One region of the Saccharopolyspora antiqui genome, then DNA from elsewhere that is predicted to be linked to it. Evidence: riboswitches for the same ligand, from Rfam matches in the RefSeq annotation. Region 1 holds a riboswitch; each other region holds the start of a gene.

Region 1 (3,271 bases):
GGCCAAGGATGTGCAGGCCGTCGCGGATCTGCACGTCCTTGATCTCGCACAGGTAGCCGTCGACGTGCAGCACGAAGTCGTCGAAGGCCGCCGCGTCGGGCTGGTCCTCCTGGTGCAGGTCGTGGTGCAGGTCGGCGGAGGTGATCAGCTCCCAGATCTGGTTGCGCAGCGTGGGTTTCTTGGCCGGATCCAGGTCGGCGACGATGGCGTACTCGTCGAGCAGCTGCTCCAGCTTGGCGATGTCGCCGTAGCTGTCCGCGCGGGCCATCGGCGGGATCAGGTGGTCGACCACGACGGCGTGCCCGCGGCGCTTGGCCTGGGTGCCTTCGCCTGGATCGTTGACGATGAACGGGTAGATCAGCGGCAGCTCGCCCAGCACCGCGTCCGGTGCGCAGTCGGCCGCCAAGCCGAGGCCCTTGCCCGGCAGCCATTCCAGGGTGCCGTGCTTGCCCAGGTGGATCACCGCGTGCGCGCCGAACTCCTCGGCCAGCCACCGGTAGGCGGCCAGGTACTGGTGCGACGGCGGGAGGTCCGGATCGTGGTAGATCGCGATCGGGTTCTCCCCGAAGCCGCGCGGCGGCTGGATCATCAGCACCACGTTGCCGAAGCGCAGCGCCGCGACGTAGATCGAACCCTCGTCGTCGACGTAGAGGCTGCCGGGCGGGGCGCCCCAGTGTTCGGTCATCGCCGCCCGCAACGCCTCCGGCAACGCGTCGAACCACTCGCGGTAGCGCGTGGCGGGCACCCGGATCGCCGCCTCGGACATCTGGTCCTCGGTCAGCCACTCGACATCGTGCCCACCTGAGGCGATCAACCGGTGGATCAGCCTGTCGCCGTCCAACCCGGACACGTCCAGGCCGTCCAGGTCGTAGCCCGCGGCGGCCAGCGCGCGCAGCAGCACGACGGCCGACGCGGGAGTGTCCAGGCCGACGGCGTTGCCGACGCGGGAATGCTTGGTCGGGTAGGACGAGAGGACCACCCCGAGCCGCTTGTCCGCGTTGTCGACGTGGCGCAGCCGGGCCAGCGACACCGCGGTGCCCGCGACGCGCCGCGCCCGCTCCGGATCGGCGACGTAGACCGGGATGCCGTCCGGGCCGCTTTCCTTGAAGGAGAACGGCACGCTGATCAGCCGACCGTCGAACTCCGGCACCGCGACCTGCATCGCCGCGTCCATCGGCGACAGCGCCGCGTCGCTTTCCGCCCACACCGCCCGACTGGTGGTCAGGCACAGGCCCTGCAGGACGGGGATGTCGAGTTCGGCCAGCGCACCGGCGTCCCAGGAATCCTCGTCGCCACCCGCACTCGCCTCCGCCGCCACGGTTCCACCGGCGGCCAGCACGGTCGCCACCAGGGCATCGCAGCCGCTGAGCAGCTCGCGCAGCCCGGCCGCATCGGTCAGCCCGCGCAGCGAACCGCAGAACACCGCCACCGCGTTGGCACCGGCGTCTTCCACCTGGTCGGCCAGGGAATCCACGAACGCGGTGTTGCCCGCCAGGGCGTGGGCGCGGTAGAAGACGATGCCCACCGTGGGCCGGGACGGATCGTGCGGCCGGTCGCTGTGGCGACCGAACTCGGGCATCTTCTCCGGTGCGGCGAAGCCCTCCCCGGTCAGCAGCACCGTGTCGGAGAGGAACCGGGCCAGCTGGGCGAGGTTCTCCGGGCCGCCTTCGACGAGGTAGGCGAGCGCCTGCGCGGTGACCCCGGTGGGCACAGTGGACAGTGCCATCAGCTCGGCGTCCGGGGTGGCCTCGCCACCGAGCGCGACTGTGGGGACACCGGTGGCCAGCACCGCGTCGAGGCCTTCCGACCAGGCCCGACGGCCACCCAGCAGGCGGACCACCACCACGTCCACGTCGGTGAGCAGTGCCGGGACCTCTTCGGCGGCGACGCGGGCGGGGTTCGCGACCCGGTAGTCGGCGGCAGCGGCTTTGGCAGCCAGCAGATCGGTGTCCGCAGTGGACAGCAGCAGGACTCGCCCAATTTCACCGGGCCCAATTTCACCGGGCCCAATTTCACCGGGGCCAATTTCGCGGGGAGTCGTTTCGCGGGCAGGCTCGCTCACGGTCGTCCTCTCTCGGGGTGCGCGCCCCGGTGGGGTCACGGCGGCAGGAGTGTCCTGGCTCCCGGATCACCGCAGGTCTCCGCCTTCCCGCCCGAGCCGCCATCGCGGTCCGGGCAGTGGCTAGTGGGGGCTGCTCCCCGGTCACAGTGGCGCGACCGCCCCGGATTCGCACCGGGTTCCTCCGCGACACCGCCGTCTGGCTGGACCTCATCCTAACGGCTCAAGCACCGCCGACCCGGACACCGCCGAACCATCTCGGCGAGCTGCGACAGCAGCCCTGCCCAACACCGCAGCCCCGAAATCCGGCAAAGCACCCTGCCAGGTTCGGGACTTGGCCGTGACCGGCTGCGCGCCGGTGCCGAGGAAACGGGCGATTTCACGGGAAATCGGCAGTTCCCGTGGAGAGAGGGTGGCGGTTTCGCGCGAAATCGCCCGACCCCCGCACCACCCGGGTGCGTCAGTAGCCCGCTGCGCGGTCGACCACGCCGAGCAACGGCTCGCCCGCCAGCCTCCGGCGAACGTTGTCCTCGACCCGCCGGGCCAGGGCCGGGATCAGCAGCGACTGCGGGTTCGCGGAGTGCGGCGAGATGATCGCCCGCGGATGCTGGAAGAGCGGATGTCCGTCCGGCAGCGGTTCCGGGTCCGTCACGTCCAACGCCGCGCCACCGATGCGCTCCGCGTCCAACGCCGCCACCAGCGCGTCGGTGTCGACCAGCGATCCGCGCGCGATGTTGACCAACCACGCGTCGGCGCGCATCCGGGCCAGCGCATCGGCATCGATCAGCTTCGCCGTCTCAGCGGTCGCCGGCGCGGCCAGCACGACGAAGTCCGACTCGGCCAGCAGTTGGCCCACCCCGGCGACGTCGTCGGATCCCCAGGTCCAGGCCGCCCCGTCGACCGGTTTGCCGGACCTGTTCACCGCGAGCACCCGAACCTCGAAGGGCCGCAACAACTCGATCAGCGCCCGACCGATGCCGCCCGCACCGATGATGCCGACCGTCGCGCCGAACAGACCGCGCATGCCCGCCGGACGCGCCCAGCGATCGGCCCGGGCCATCACGTTCAGCCGTCGCGCTCCGGCCAGCATCAGGCCGAGGGTGTGTTCGGCGACGGTCTGGGCGTAGGTGCCCGCCGCGGAGGTGAAGGTGATGCCGTCGCGCAGCGCACCGGCGGCCACCCAGGATTCGATACCGGCCGAGGGAAGCTGCA
Region 2 (3,271 bases), on a different contig from region 1:
TTGCACACGGCGACCTCGTCGGTGCTGGTGTTCAGGGTGATCTCGGTGCACAGGTTGGAGGAGTGCACGACGCCGACGTGCTGCTGCGGGGACCGCAGGTTGCACGCGTCCTTGAAGGTGATCCAGGGGTGGCCGGTTTCGAAGAGCATGGTCAGCATCCGCCGCCACAGCTCCACCGCGCGGACCCGGCGGAACACCCGGATCTCGCCGCGATCGGCGGCCTGCTCGTAGGCGCGGTAGCGCTCGGCGAAATCCTGGCCGTAGCGGTCGTGCAGGTCCGGGGTCTCGTCCGGGGAGAACAGCGTCCACTGCTCGTCGGCTTCGACGCGGCGCAGGAATTCGTCGGGCACCCAGTTGGCGGTGTTCATGTCGTGGGTGCGGCGGCGGTCGTCGCCGGTGTTCTTGCGCAGGTCGAGGAACTCCTCGACGTCGATGTGCCAGGTCTCCAGGTAGGCGCACACCGCGCCCTTGCGGCGACCGCCCTGGTTGACCGCGACGGCGGTGTCGTTGGCGATCTTCAGGAACGGCACCACGCCCTGGGACTTGCCGTTGGTGCCGTTGATGTGGGCGCCGATGCCGCGCACCGGCGTCCAGTCGTTGCCCAACCCGCCGGAGTACTTCGACAGCAGCGCGTTGTTGCTGATCGAATGGAAGATACCGGACAGATCGTCGTCCACAGTGGTCAGGAAGCAGGACGACAGCTGCGGTCGGGTGGTGCCCGCGTTGAACAGGGTCGGCGTCGAGCACATGAAGTCGAACGAGGACAGCAGTTGGTAGAACTCGATGGCGCGGGCCTCGCGGTCGTCCTCGCGCAGCGCGAGCCCCATCGCGACCCGCATGAAGAACGCCTGCGGCAGCTCGAACCGGGTGCCGTCGTGGTGCAGGAAGTAGCGGTCGTAGAGGGTCTGCAGGCCGAGGAACCCGAAGGTCAGGTCGCGTTCCGGCAGCAGTGCGCGCCCGAGTCGGGCCAGGTCGAAGGTGCCCAGTTCGGGGTCCAGTCGCGCCAGTTCGATGCCGCGCCGCACGTAGTCGACGAAGTACTGCGGGTAGCGCTCCCGCATCTCGTCCTGGTCGGCTTCCCGCGGTTCGCCCAGGAAGTTCAGCGCTTCGCGGCGCAGCTGGTGCAGCAGGAGCCGGGCGGTGACCTGCGAGTAGTTGGGTTCGGTCTCGATCAGGGTGCGCGCCGCCATGATCTGCGCCAGCGAGAGTTCGTCGTCGCTGATTCCGGCATAACCGGTGCGCCGCACTTCGTCGAGCACGGCGTCGGCCGAGACGCCGGGCAGTCCGGCGCAGGCCTGGTGGACCACAGTGGACACCCGGGTCCAGTCGTCAAGTGTCTTGGTCACGGGCTCTCTCCCTCGTGAGCTCGGCGAACCGCGATGGCGCGCGAGGACACCGCGGTAGCGCCGCTGGTGGTCCGCGCGGACTCGCCCTCGAAGTCCCGGACAGCACGCTCGCGCGTGCACCGGTGGCAGGTCTTCGGACTCACGGGCGGCCTACTGGTCGTGGCTTCCCAGGCTCTCGCCCAGTGCTGTACCCGCTGCCGTCTGGCAGCCGGGTCACGACGGTCGTTCCCGTTCACCGCTGCGGGGCAGTCCCGGATTCGCACCGGGTTCCCTCTTGCCTCGCCGGATGCCTCCGGCGAACCACCAGCGAGCGACACACTACATGTTGTGTCTGGGGTTGGTGAGCATGGGCAGATATCGGCGTGTCGGTGTCCCGCTCGACAGTCCGGGCACTACGTCGCCAACGACAGCGAGACGGAGCGGCTCAGCTACGACGCGGTGATCGACGAGCCGACGTTGCGCGAGGTCTACCTGAAGCCGTTCGAGCGGATCATCGCGAAGGCGTCGCCGTGGGCGCTGATGGCCGCCTACAACTCGGTCAACGGACAGACCATGACCGAGAATTCCGTGCTGGTGAACGACATCCTCAAGGGCGAGTGGGGTTGGGACGGCGCGCAGGTGGCGGTGATCGGGGAGAGCGCCACGATTCCGGCGGTGCAGGGCGGTGGTTCGCCGCACGTCAGCCCGCCGCACGTGGTGACGCCGCTGGCGGGTCTGCGGGCCACGCTGCCCGACGCGGACGTGGTGTACCAGCGCGGGGTGCGGCATCGGCGGCTGCTGGACGTGCTGGCGCGAACGGAGATCTTCGACCCGACGGGCGAGGGGACCGGCATCCGGGTCGAGTACCTGGACGGCGCGGGCCAGGTCCTCAGCAGCGAGTTGCGCGGCACCGAGCGGCTGGTGTGGCTCGGTGGGCTACCCAGCGGGACGAAATCGTTGCGGTTGCGGGGAAATCTCGCCGCCGAACTCGGCGAGCACCTGTTCGGGGTCAACGGCACCGGGCATTTCCGCGTCGAGGTGTCCGGGCGCGCGGTGCTGGACGTGGCTGCGGTCAGCGCTGACGGTGTCGCCGATCCGTTGGGCGACCTGATCGAACCACCCGAGCAGCGGTTCAACGTCGTGCTCGTCGAATCGGACCTGGACGCGGCGGGCCGAGCGGCGTTGACGGTGGAGTTCACCCCGCGCAGCCTCGACCTGCTGGTCGCCGTCGGGATCGGGCACCGCGCGCGGGAGTGGGACGACGCCAGCGAACTCGCCGCCGCGCTGGCGGTCGCCCGCGAAGCCGATGTCGCGGTGGTCGTGGTCGGCACCAACGACGAGGTCGAGACCGAGGGCCGCGATCGCGCCTCGCTGGACCTGCCGGGCACCCAGAACGAACTGGTCCGCAGGGTCGCGGCGGTGAATCCGCGCACCGTGGTGGTGGTCAACGCCGGGTCGCCGGTGATCATGCCCTGGGCTGGCGAGGTGCCCGCGGTGCTGTGGACCTGGTTCGGCAGCCAGGAGTACGGCGATGCGCTGGCGGACGTGCTGCTCGGTCGCATCGAGCCCGGTGGCCGACTGCCGACCACCTTCCCGGCCGAACTGGCCGATGTGCCGGTCCCGCTGCCCGGTGTCCAACCGGTGGACGGCGAATTGCACTACGCCGAGGGAGATCTGGTCGGGTATCGCGCCTACGCGGACCGCGGCGTGCGCCCGGCATTCCACTTCGGACACGGGCTGGGCTACACCGCTTGGGAGTACGTCGAGGCCGTCGTCGACGGCGATGCGGTGCGGGTGAAGCTGCGCAACACCGGTGAGCGGGCGGGCCGCGAGGTCGTTCAGGTGTATGCCGACGAGCCGTTTCGGTTGGCGGGCTTCGCCGTCGTGGCGGCCGAGGCGGGTGCCGAGGTGTCGGCGATGATCGACGTCGAGCCGGGCGGTGGGTT
Region 3 (3,271 bases), on a different contig from region 1:
AACGTCCGCGGTCTGCGGGAAGGATCCGATCGTCGTGGTCGGCAGCGGCGGCAGGCGCAGGGATTTCCGCTGGGCTGCGCGCCTTTCGGCGTACGGCTCGCGCTGCGTGGCCGTCGGCCGCAACGCCTGCAGCCGGGCCCGGACGCGATGGTTGTGCACCCGATCGGCAGTCGCCCGGTCGGCAACCGCGGCGCGCGCCGCGGCCAGCTCCTCGGCCACCGCGTCGCGGCCCTCGCGCAACGCGCGGCCGAGCACGACGACTTCGCGGACCTTCTGCTCGGCGAACGCCAGCCACGACTTGACCTGCGGGTCGATGTTCGCCTCCGCCGCCACGTCGTGGGGCACGTGCAGCAGCGAGCAGGAGGTGCTCACGGCCAGCTCACCGGCCGCCCCCAGCAGCGTGGCGGCCGTCGCGAGTGCCTTGTCCAGATCGGTGCGCCAGATGTTGCGCCCATCGACCAGCCCGGCCACCAGCGTCTTGTCCCGCAGCCCGCGAACCGGTGACAGCGCGTCCGCCGTGGAGCTCCCGGCCACCAGGTCGACACCGAGCGCCTCGACCGGGCAGGACGCCAGCACTTCCAGCGCCTCGCCGAGATCACCGAAATAACCGGCGACCAGCAGGTTCGGGCGCTCGGGCAGGTCACCGAGGCGACGGTAGGCGGCGCGCAGCGCGGCCAGCTCGGCAGGCGAGCGGTCGGCGGCGAACGCGGGTTCGTCGAGCTGCACCCAGGCCACGCCTTCGCGGCGCAGCTCGCCCAGCAGCTCCGCGTAGACGTCGAGGAGCTCGGTGAGCTTGTCCAGCGGCCGGAACGACTCGGCGGCCCCGGCCGCCGACTTGGACAGCAGCAGCAACGTAAGCGGACCCACCAGCACCGGCCGGGTGGTCACGCCGTGCTCGGCCGCCTCCCGGTACTGCTCCAGCGCAGTCCGGTCGGCCAGCGAGAACCGCGTGTCCGGACCGATCTCGGGCACCAGGTAGTGGTAGTTGGTGTCGAACCACTTCGTCATCTCCAGCGGCGGCGTGGACTCCACCCCGCGCGCCATGGCGAAGTAGGTGTCCAGCGAGCTGAGTCCCAGGTCGGTGTAGCGCGCCGGGATCGCGCCGAAGGTGACCGCCGCGTCCAGCACGTGGTCGTAGAACGAGAACGTGTTGCCGGGCACCGAATCCAGCCCCGCGTCCCGCAGCGACCGCCACGTGTCGACGCGCAGTCGACGGGCGACCTCGCGCAGTTCCGCCGCGCTGCTGCGCGACGACCAGTAGCTCTCCAACGCGCGCTTGAGTTCCCGGTTGGGGCCGATCCGGGGGTAGCCGAGTACGGTAGATCCGATCTTGCTGGTCAACGCCCTCTCCTCGCGAGCTCGACGACAGATGCGCCGAGGTCCGACGGGAGACAGGCGAAACCAGCCAGCGCGGCGACCACGAGCTGACCATCCGCCAGGTCTTCCCGCGAGACCTCGGATCAGCGCGCACCACCGGGTGCGCGCACCGGCGGCAGGTCTTCGGACTCGCGGGCTCCTCCCGGTCCGTGCCGGGCGTTCCTACTGGCCGTCGCTTCCCAGGCACACGTGCCCAGTGCTAATCCCGGTCTGCTGCGACCGGGGACGGCGGTCGTTCCCACTCACCGCTGCGGGGCAGTCCCGGATTCGCACCGGGTTCCCTCTTGCCTCGGCCACCCGCGGTCACATCCCGTGGATAGCCGAACCACCAGCACCTCGGAGACTACCGGCTGGCAAGCCGTTGGCAAGGGCCCGCAGCACGCGCCCTGCGAGCCGGGTGGGTGCGGTGCTCGCGGCAGTGGTTCGACCGGCGATCAGTCGGTGGTCGGTTCGAGGACGAAGTCGTAGGTGGCGTGCAGGTAGGGCTGGTCGAGCTGGCCCCCGTCGGGTGTCGGGCCCGCTGGCCGCTCGACGAACTCGACCACGAGCGCGTCCTTGGTGCCGAAGACCACGTCGGTGTCGAGGTATTCGACGCCGTCCTGGAACAGGTGGGTGATCAGCTTGTGGTGGCCGGGCTCGTCGATGAGGAAGTGGACGTGTGCCGGGCGGAAGTGGCTGATGTCGGTCTTCTTGATCAGATCGCCGACCGGGCCGTCCATCGGAATCGAGTACCCCAGCGGCGCCACGGTGCGGATGCAGTACGTGCCGTCCTCGCGCGTCTGGTACTTGGCGCGCAGCCGGGCTTCGTCGATCTCGGCGATCTGGGACTCGTAGTAGCCATCGGAATCGGCCTGCCAGACGTCCAGAACCGCGGACGGCATGGGTTTTCCGCCGGTGTCGGTGACCTTGCCGGTGATGAACAGCGGTTTGCCCGGCAGGCCATCGGACATGTCGTGGCCGAAGGGCACCGGCGGCGAGCCGTCGATGTGGAACGGGCCGAGCACGGTGGCCGGGGTCGCCGTCGGCGAGAAGCGGTTGTTCAGCTGGACGACGAGCATGCTGAGCCCGATGACATCGGAGGCGAGGATGAATTCCTGCCGCTTTTCGTCGCTGAGCTGCCCGGTGGCGGTGAGCCATTCGATGGCGGCCAGCCACTCGTCGTCGGTGAGCTCGACCTCGCGGGCGAATTCGTGGATGTGCCGCACCAGCGCGGTCATCAACTGCGCCAGCCGCGGTGAGTGCGCGGTGCCCCATCGCCGGAGGGCCAACTCCGTGATGTTGTCCTCGTTGACGAACGCCATGGCAGACCTTCCTCCTTGCGGACATCCGTCCGTGGTACGGCCATCCTGGCCGAACGGATCCGTTCGTGGCAAGGCCGTCGCTGCCGCGGCGAGATCGGGAGGCGATAACCTGCGGTCATGCGTCGTGACGGCAACCCCGAGTTCATCGAGGCCCTGGCCAGGGGACTCGACGTCCTCCGCTGCTTCCGGCCAGGACAACCGACGATGTCGTTGTCCGAAGTCGCCGCGGCCGCGGACCTGGCCCGGCCCACGGCGCGCCGGATCCTCATCACCCTCGAACAGCTGGGGTACGTGCGCATCACCGACGCGGGCTTCACCCTCACGCCCCGGGTGCTGGAACTCGGCATGGCCTACATCGGCACCAGCAACCTGTGGGAATTGGGCAGGCCGCATCTCAGGCAACTCGTGGAACGCACGCACGAGTCGTGTTCGATCGCCCAGCTCGACGGGTCCGACATCGTGTACGTGGCGCGGGTGGCCGTGCCGAAGCTGGTGACCCTGGCGGTGACGATCGGCACCCGCTTCCCCGCGCCGCCGACCTCGCTCGGCAAGGTCCTGCTCGCCGATCTGTCGAGCACCGAACTGGACGGCGT

What was found. Region 1 has a riboswitch for cobalamin ahead of cobN (cobaltochelatase subunit CobN). Riboswitches for the same ligand answer to the same signal wherever they lie in the genome.
Region 2: another riboswitch for cobalamin. It lies ahead of ACTWQN_RS36210 (ribonucleoside-diphosphate reductase subunit alpha); the one in region 1 lies ahead of cobN (cobaltochelatase subunit CobN).
Region 3: another riboswitch for cobalamin. It lies ahead of metE (5-methyltetrahydropteroyltriglutamate--homocysteine S-methyltransferase); the one in region 1 lies ahead of cobN (cobaltochelatase subunit CobN).

What each region holds. Positions count from the first base shown of each region.
Region 1 covers NZ_JBQQBO010000012.1:169,441-172,711, forward strand. Annotated here, with positions in the region: gene cobN (cobaltochelatase subunit CobN) at 1-2,011, opposite strand, end outside; cobalamin riboswitch at 2,111-2,243, opposite strand; gene ACTWQN_RS20315 (D-isomer specific 2-hydroxyacid dehydrogenase family protein) at 2,520-3,271, opposite strand, start outside.
Region 2 covers NZ_JBQQBO010000040.1:4,295-7,565, forward strand. Annotated here, with positions in the region: gene ACTWQN_RS36210 (ribonucleoside-diphosphate reductase subunit alpha) at 1-1,346, opposite strand, end outside; cobalamin riboswitch at 1,454-1,666, opposite strand; gene ACTWQN_RS36215 (glycoside hydrolase family 3 C-terminal domain-containing protein) at 1,674-3,271, shown strand, end outside.
Region 3 covers NZ_JBQQBO010000004.1:297,049-300,319, forward strand. Annotated here, with positions in the region: gene metE (5-methyltetrahydropteroyltriglutamate--homocysteine S-methyltransferase) at 1-1,341, opposite strand, end outside; cobalamin riboswitch at 1,475-1,722, opposite strand; gene ACTWQN_RS10250 (dioxygenase family protein) at 1,812-2,678, opposite strand; gene ACTWQN_RS10255 (IclR family transcriptional regulator domain-containing protein) at 2,796-3,271, shown strand, end outside.